Regions from separate parts of the Gluconobacter sp. P5E10 genome, predicted to be linked through region 2. Evidence: predicted binding sites of a transcription regulator. Region 2 holds the regulator's gene; the other holds the start of a gene.
What was found. The regulator LexA, encoded in region 2, represses DNA repair genes until DNA is damaged. The targets are predictions, from matches to a motif close to TGTTCTANNTANGTTC.

Region 1 (4,195 bases), on a different contig from region 2:
CGACATGCAACCAATATTAAATGACGGCGCATGATGCTCGATCCATTTCTGGTTTTTGAACATCGTCGCGTCCGCCTGGGGGCTGTTCAGACTGCAACAGTGCCGCGCAGCGGCAGAATCAACGCGGCCCGCAGTCACGCGCAAACGGCGTAGCCGGCGAGCATGGCGAGGACACGCGTTGACCCACCTGTTGCTGACTGGGCGGCTCCCAGCCAGCTCTTTTCTTTTGTCTTTTTTCTTCTTGTAATTTTCATTTTCTTCTACCAGTTGCTGCCGATTGCTACCGGTAGCAATCATTTTGACTAGCCTTCCTTCATCCACGAAATCCCCGATAATCTGGCATTATTCCGCTGTTTTCTGGCAGCAGAAAATTTACTGTGCATGCAGTTGGTTGCGTTGTACGCGTTGACCCACCTGTTGCTGACTGGGCGGCTCCCAGCCAGCTCTTTTCTTTTGTCTTTTTTCTTCTTGTAATTTTCATTTTCTTCTACCAGTTGCTGCCGATTGCTACCGGTAGCAATCATTTTGACTAGCCTTCCTTCATCCACGAAATCCCCGATAATCTGGCATTATTCCGCTGTTTTCTGGCAGCAGAAAATTTACTGTGCATGCAGTTGGTTGCGTTGCAACCGGTTGCATGCAGTGCTACTAGAAGCATTCAACAGCACGACATGCAACCAATATTATATGCGTTGCCGCTAGGAGTTCTGATGCCAGTAATTGTTACAGCCAACCCAAAAGGGGGCGCCGGTAAGAGTACCTTCACTCTCGTGATGGCACAGACCCTGACAGCAATGGGAGCAAGCGTCACCGTAATCGACGCCGATCCTAATAAGCCGATTGCCGATTGGCGCACGGGTAACTCACAGGCTGATTTCGAAGTGATTTCCGAGGTGAAGGAAGGAACCGTTATCCGTCAAATCGTCGAGGCTGCCCGTCAAAAGCAGTTCGTCTTTGTTGATCTGGAAGGAACAGCCAGCCGTCTCGTCTCCCGCGCGATTAGCCATGCCGATCTCGTAGTAGTGCCGCTCCAAGCTAGCGGCGTCGATGCACGCCAGGCAAGCCGCGCCATCGACCTAATCCACGAAGAAGAAGAGGCTCTACGCGGTCACGAGATTCCATTCCGCATCATTCTCACTCGTACCAGCCCGGTGATAAAAACGCGCATTGAGCGCGAGATACTCGCGGGCTTGAAACAGGCAGAATTGCCGCTATTTGCAAACGCGCTCAACGAGCGTCAGGCTTACAAGGCGATCTTCGTAAGGCGACTGGCCCTTCAAGAGTTGGACCCGACAGATGTTAATGGTTTGCCAGAAGCACTGAGGAACGCGGAAGCCGTAGCGGAAGAACTTATCTCATCATTCGTCGAGACATCAGACACCGAGGAAATCTCCGCATGAACGACGACGCGTTCGGCTTCAAACCGAAAAAAGTCACTTCAAGATTGGCTGCGATAACACCGCGTGAACCAAGCGCATTAGGCCGCGATGATCTTGAGCGCATTGATCAGGCGGGGCGTAGCGCTGGATTTACAAGCCGCGAAGCGGGCGCGCGATTGGTTCCTCGCAGGAAGAAGTCGGTTGGACCGACTGTGACGATAAACACCAGAGTTCCAGAAGACGTAGCTGAAAGGTTCATTGAGTTTTGTGATGCGAACCGTCTTGCCTACTGGGAAGGCATTCGGGAACTGATGGACCGCGCAAAAGTCTAAAAATGGCATGCTACCGGTAGCACTGCATGCAACTGGTAGCATGCACATTCATGCACTCTGTTCTAGCAAGACTATGGATAATTCCGTTACTCTCGGCTTTCACAGGTGGCGCTCGGCAAAAAGATTGATCTTGCCTTAAGCCTCCTTTTGTTCTCTTTATGTTCTCGTCGAGGAGAACAAAGATGACAACGGACGCCGTGACGCGACTGCGCGAGCAGGTCCGACGCCTGGAGCGTCGAAGCCTTCCTCATTCCCATGCTGACACCCTGCCTACCGGGCATTCTGCCGTCGATGACCATCTCGGCGGTGGCCTCAAAACGGGTAGCCTGCATGACTTTCTGATCTCCGATCCTCTGGAGACGGGGGCCAGTCTCGCGATGCTCGGGCCCATTCTGAAAGAGGGCAGGGGGCCGGTCTTCTGGATCAGCGACACACCTGCCGAACTGAACGCCTGCGGGCTGCATCAGTCGGGTGTTTCACTGGAACATCTGGTCTGCATTGAAACGGACCCGGCCAACCTGCTGTCGGTCGCCGAGGACGTGTTGCGCGGACCAGAGCGCGCAATGGCCGTGATCGCAGGACGTCACGTCCCAACGCTCAAGGAAATCCGCCGCCTCAATCTGGCTGTGGAGGCGAGCGGAAACACAGGCTTTTTCCTGCGCTCTGCGCCTCTCGCACAAGCTCCTGGGAAAGACCCCTGTGCGTGCGCCACGCGGTGGCGGGTCCTCTCCCATCCTTCATCGCCTCAAACGCTTCCGGGACTGACCATGCCGCGTCCCGGTTCCCGACGCCTTTCTGTCACGCTGTTGCGGGTGAGGGGAGGCCGCCATGCTCACTGGATCCTCGACTGCACCGATCATGCGCCGCTTTCTCGCTCTCTGGATGCCCTTCTGGCGCACCGAGCGCCTCCAGCTCTCCCGCCCGGGAGACTTTCCGACCGACAGGCCGCTCGTTGTGCACGCGCTGGCACATAACCGTCACACCGTCACCGGTGTCAGTCCGGCTGCGCTCGCGGCCGGACTGACACCCGGAATGCCGCTGGCACAGGCCCGCTCCCTGGTGTCGGATCTTCTGACGGCAGAAGAAGACGCGGAAGCACAGACTGCCGCGCTGACCGATCTGTGCTCCTGGCTGATCTGGTTGTCGCCGCTGCCCGCGTTCGACGCTCCGGACGGTCTCTACAGCGATACCACCGGATGCGCCCATCTTTACGGGGGTGAGGCGGCCATGCTGGATCTCGTCAGGGAACGCCTGAGGGCAAGGGGGCATTCCTGCTCTGTGGCGCTAAGCGATACGGCCGCTGCCTCACGCGCTCTGGCCCGCTCGCGGATCGACCGGATCTGTCTCGTGCCTCCCGGTCAGCAGAAACAGGCTCTGCATCCTTTGCCCTGTACAGCGCTACCGCTACCCGAAAAGACACTGTCGAGCCTCACCCGGCTCGGCCTCAATACCATTGGCGCCCTTGCAGATCTGCCACGCGCGCCTCTGGCCAAGCGCTTTGGGGCACAGCTTCTCACCTGTCTCGATGAGGCTCTAGGACGGCAGGCCAACCCGCTCAGCGTGTTTCAACCTGCGGACCGGATTTCCCTGACCCGGTCTTTGGTCGAACCCATCAGCACATCGGGCGCCATTGCCACGGTGATTGCCGCACTCGTGCCGGTTGTCTGCGAAAAGCTGGCGGCGCGCGGGGAGGGGGCGCGGCAACTCGACTTTCTCTGTGTGCGCGTGGACGGATCCATTCAGGCCGTCCGCGTGGGGACGTCTGACCCGACGGCTGACGTGACACGTCTGACGCGCCTGCTCAATGGCCAGATCCCGCAGATCGCGCCCGAGTTTGGAATTGAAACCGTCATCCTGACCGTCAGCGCGAACGAACCGCTCGAAGCCGGGCCTGAACGCTCTGTCCTGCCGGACGTCGGGGCATCCTCGGAGCGCGCGCTCCCGGCCACTCTGATCGACCGGCTGTTGAACCGTCCGGGGGTTGTTTCTGTCCACCAGCTCGCGCCCCGGTTTTCCGCCTGGCCGGAAGACGGGCAGTCTCGCGTTTCCCCAGACGACATGGCAAAACCGCCTCTCGCGAGCCAGATGCTCTGGGCGCGGCCGAACATCCTGTTCGATCTGCCCGTCCGGGTGCAGGTGACTGCCCTGCTTCCGGACGGTGCGCCACGCCAGTTCGTCCTGAAGCGGCAGACGCATCGCATCGCGGCGGCCGACGGTCCCGAACGTCTGCTGGGTGAGTGGTGGCAGGCGGCCGAAAGCTACGGCGCGATCCGCGACTACTGGCAGGTCGAGACCACGACCGGCCTGCGCCTGTGGCTGTTTCGCAAAGGCGACCGAACCCACGACTGGTCCGGGTCAGGCGCGTGGTTTCTTCAGGGGGTATTCTGATGGAGCCCCGTGATGATCTGATCCCGGCCAGCACCTCGGACGTGGCCGAAGTCCTGATGCACGCGTTGTGCTATGACGGACGCAGGCGGACGCATG
Region 2 (4,195 bases):
AGCCTCACTGAAACACCCCAGCGGATCGAAACCTACGATAATTCACACATCATGGGTCAGGCACCTTATGGCGTCATGGTTGTGGGTGGGCCGGAAGGTTTTGAAAAGCGCTCCTATAGAAAATACGCCATCAAGGGCCCAGTCACTCCCGGTGATGATTTCGGCATGATGCGGGAAGTCATGGAACGCCGCTTCGGAAAAAACAGGGAAGATGGAGAACGACCTGAAGACTGGCCAGATCTGCTGCTAATTGATGGCGGCCTGGGTCAGTTCAACGCAGTGCGCAACGTATTGGCAGACCTTGGCGTTACGGGAATTCCCATTGTGGCAATCGCCAAGGGCCCGGATCGTGATGCTGGACGCGAATGGTTTTTCACTGAAACACAGCCACCGTTCCAGCTCCCACCTCGTGATCCGGTTCTCTATTATCTTCAACGCTTGAGAGACGAAGCCCACCGTTTCGCCATTACGACACACAGGGCAGGGCGCTCCAAAGGACTTCGGAAATCTGAACTGGATGATGTTCCGGGAATCGGGGGGGCCCGCAAGAAGGCACTTCTGAATCACTTTGGGTCAGCCAAGACCGTGCGACAGGCCAGTCTCGAAGAGCTTGAAACTGCACCCGGAATCAGCTCTGGAACCGCCAGAGCCATCTACGGGCACTTTCATCCCGAATGGCTTCGGACACAGAGCTGACAATTCCGTGAGGTCACGCCCTGAACGCTGGCTTGGCATAAAAAATACACACATTCAGAGCGGATTGGCGCATACCGGAGACGGATAAACTGTTCTAGACTGCTTCGTGATGCTGACTGATCTGCCAAACGTCCTGACTCTGCTCCGTATTGCAGCCATTCCTGTTCTGGTTGCCCTGCTGGCGCTGCATTCCGCACTCGGTAACGTCGCAGCCTGCGTTGTGTACACGGCTGCCTGCATTACGGATTATCTGGATGGTGCTCTGGCACGGAAATGGCAAATGCTATCCGAACTGGGTCGGATGATGGATCCGATTGCCGACAAGCTTCTTGTCGGTGCGTTGTTGCTCGCACTCGCTGGCCTGACCACACTTCCAGTGTATTCGCTCTACGCAGCCATCATCATCATGCTACGCGAGATTCTGGTCAGTGGCTTGCGTGAATACATGGCCTCCCAACGCGCAACCCTTCCATCCACCCGCCTTGCAAAATGGAAGACCGGAATTCAGATGGTTGCGATCGGTTTCCTGATTGGCGGAGACAAAGCTGCGGCTACGCTTCATCTTTCATTCCTGCCGGCCACACTAATCGGCGGTATTCTTCTCTGGGTTTCAGTTATTCCAACAGTTCTAAGTGGGTGGGGCTATCTCACCGCCGGACTTTCCAGAATGATGGCCTCTGAGCCGCGCAAGTCCTCAAAGATCGTCTCCTGATCTGGACTATCTGTGATTATTATTGCAGTTATCAGCTCGTCATCTGGCGCTTTTAATCGATGACAGGTAAAGTTCAGGGATCGACCTTATGGGAGTACACAATGCGTAAGGCCGCTCTACTGGCATTACCTCTGGCCCTGAGCGGCTGTGCGGGCATGGGCAAGTTTTTCAATGACACCGCGCTGTGGTCGGGAAGCAATCCTAATGCTCCCCATGGCGATAGTGAAAATCTTCGCAGGGCACGCGGTGAATTCGTAGCAGCTGCACCAATCCTGCCAGAAGGCGGGAACATGTGGCCCGGCTCACCTCAGCCTCTGCCAACTCTCAAAGATGTTGTGAACCCTGACAGCGTCTTTAATAAGTCTCTTGGCGATCCGGCTACGTATTTTGGCGGTGCAACGCTCGACAAGAATTTCATGGGTGGTGGTATTGCCGGCACCGGTGCTCTCGGCGTCTCTGGCCCTCAGATGAAGCCGGGCGACACCATGTCCGTCGGTGAAAAAATCGATGCGATGCGTGGTGTGTCAGAAGATCGCAGTCACTTCTTCCCGACGCTTCCCACTAGCGTTCCAGATAATGCTGGTCGTTTCCTGAACAAAAACCCTGACAAAACCATCATCATCCCGAATGGGGATGGAACGAGCACGCTTATTGCTCCGGATGGTAAAGTCCGCGTTGTACGCGGCGTGCCGTCAGTTCCTAATAAATAATCATCAGAAGTCATCTGCCTTGCAGGAGAATTAAACCAGCAAGGCAGTTTTCTTAGTACTGCCTGAAAAGGGCGACTAGCCGCCCCTGGATGCGCACACGCGCAGCCGGCAGAATACGTGTCTCGTATTCCCGATTAGCGGCTTCCAGAGCAATCGTAGAACCACGACGGCGCAGCTTCTTGAGCGTCACTTCCTGATCATCAATCAGCGCGACCACGATCTGACCACTATCCGCCACTTCGCCGCGACGGATGATGGCAACATCACCGTCCAAAATGCCAGCTTCAATCATGGAATCACCCGCAACTGTGAGGGCATAATGCTCTCCAGTGCCGAGCAGGGACGATGGCACCTGAATCTGTGCGCTATCATCCTGCAGGGCCTCAATAGGGAGGCCGGCAGCAATGCGTCCATAAAGTGGAAGCTGAACGCTTGTGTTTTCAACGGGAGAGCGAGGCGCCTCAGAAAATGTCCCGGGAAGATCCTGACGACCACCCTCAACAACTGTGGGGACGAAAGGCACCGGATTAGCCACGGCATCTACAACCGGGGCCTCAAGCCCCATATGCGGCAAACGCAGAACTTCAAGCGCTCTTGCACGATGGTGATGCCGTCGCAGAAAGCCGCGCTCTTCAAGGGCGGAAATGAGGCGATGAATTCCTGATTTGGAACGAAGTTCGAGGGCGTCCTTCATTTCATCGAAGGAAGGAGAATAGCCCGTCCGCCGAAGATGTTCGTCAATGTATAGCAAAAGCTGGTGCTGCTTACGCGTCAGCATACAGGCGCTCCCATGCGCCTCGGTGGAGGCAAAATCTGAAGATTGAGACACTGCATAAACTTATGCGACGCTCTTTTGTTCCTTATAGGTTCCCGTTCGTCCACCTGCAAGAACATCTACCAGGCATCAACAAAGCTTTTATCTGGCTAAAAACCCCGGTTTTTGTGGAAAAATGCACCTTATCCCTGGATTTTCTTCAGAAAGCCTTGACCTAGGACATACAAATCAGCATGTTGCGCCGAACTAGATCAACCTGCTGCTTTGGCACTTGCGAGCGGCATCAGGACGGCGCAAGCCCGAGGGTATCATGGGAAAAAGCAACGTTATTCAGATCCGTCTCGTCTCGTCGGCTGACACCGGCTACTTCTACGTCACGAAGAAGAACGCACGTTCTGCTACGGGCAAGATGGAAGTCCGTAAGTATGACCCGGTTGCCCGCAAGCACGTGACCTTCCGCGAAGCCAAGATCAAGTAAGATCTCGCGGATCATACGACGTTAAAAAAGGCGACCTTCGGGTCGCCTTTTTTATTAGCTCAATTTCTGACGAATAGACTTTTCCGAACATAAAAAAAGAGCCGAGAACGGCTCTTAAAATAGTTTGTCGTGCGGACCGTAGGGAATAACGATATCACCGTTACGCGTCAGATTGAGCATGGCACGGGAACGTTCATCCAGAATGTCAGCATCAAGAGCTTTCTCTTTCAGAGCCAGCACTCGACGGTGCCACACCGCCTGTTCATCCCTGGCATCCTGCTGCGCCTGGATAGCCTGCTGCTGAAGCACAAGCTGATCCTGATAGGCGCGGATACCATGAGCGCCATGAAGGGCGTTCCACGCGAAATAAGCGGTCAGGGACAGAAAAAGCACAGGGGGAGCAACCGCGCGGATGGCACGTTTGATAAGTCTGACGGGTCTCACGCGGGGTAACAGGCTCCCTTGGCTTGAAAACTTCCCAACAATCTAGCTCAGAGAGAGGCTGCGAAACAATCACTGTTGTTCAAGACAGTAGATTATTTTAGCGCGCATATAAAACCGGCCTCCTGAATAGAGGCCGGCGTTCGTTGATCAGACGGACTTCAGAATGCTGCGACCTGCATAACGGGCTGCGCTTCCGAGCTGCTGCTCAATACGGATCAGCTGGTTGTACTTAGCCGTACGGTCAGAGCGGGAGAGGGAACCCGTCTTGATCTGACCACAGTTCGTAGCAACAGCAAGATCTGCAATGACGGCGTCTTCAGTCTCACCAGAACGATGGCTCATAACGCAGGTGTAGCCAGCCTTGTGCGCTGTTTCGACTG

Region 1: the regulator LexA is predicted to act here: its motif matches at 1,860-1,875, upstream of KP707_RS15660 (ImuA family protein).

The regions. Positions count from the first base shown of each region.
Region 1 is NZ_JACRVZ010000012.1:20,014-24,208, reverse strand. Features, by position in the region: gene KP707_RS15680 (hypothetical protein) at 1-297, opposite strand, end outside; gene KP707_RS15675 (hypothetical protein) at 303-524, opposite strand; gene KP707_RS15670 (ParA family protein) at 711-1,400, shown strand; gene KP707_RS15665 (hypothetical protein) at 1,397-1,711, shown strand; gene KP707_RS15660 (ImuA family protein) at 1,894-2,685, shown strand; gene KP707_RS15655 (DNA polymerase Y family protein) at 2,570-4,099, shown strand; gene KP707_RS15650 (hypothetical protein) at 4,075-4,195, shown strand, end outside.
Region 2 is NZ_JACRVZ010000003.1:80,086-84,280, forward strand. Features, by position in the region: gene uvrC (excinuclease ABC subunit UvrC) at 1-696, shown strand, start outside; gene pgsA (CDP-diacylglycerol--glycerol-3-phosphate 3-phosphatidyltransferase) at 806-1,408, shown strand; gene KP707_RS06860 (hypothetical protein) at 1,510-2,118, shown strand; gene lexA (transcriptional repressor LexA) at 2,171-2,896, opposite strand; gene rpmG (50S ribosomal protein L33) at 3,204-3,371, shown strand; gene KP707_RS06875 (septum formation initiator family protein) at 3,486-3,815, opposite strand; gene eno (phosphopyruvate hydratase) at 3,963-4,195, opposite strand, start outside.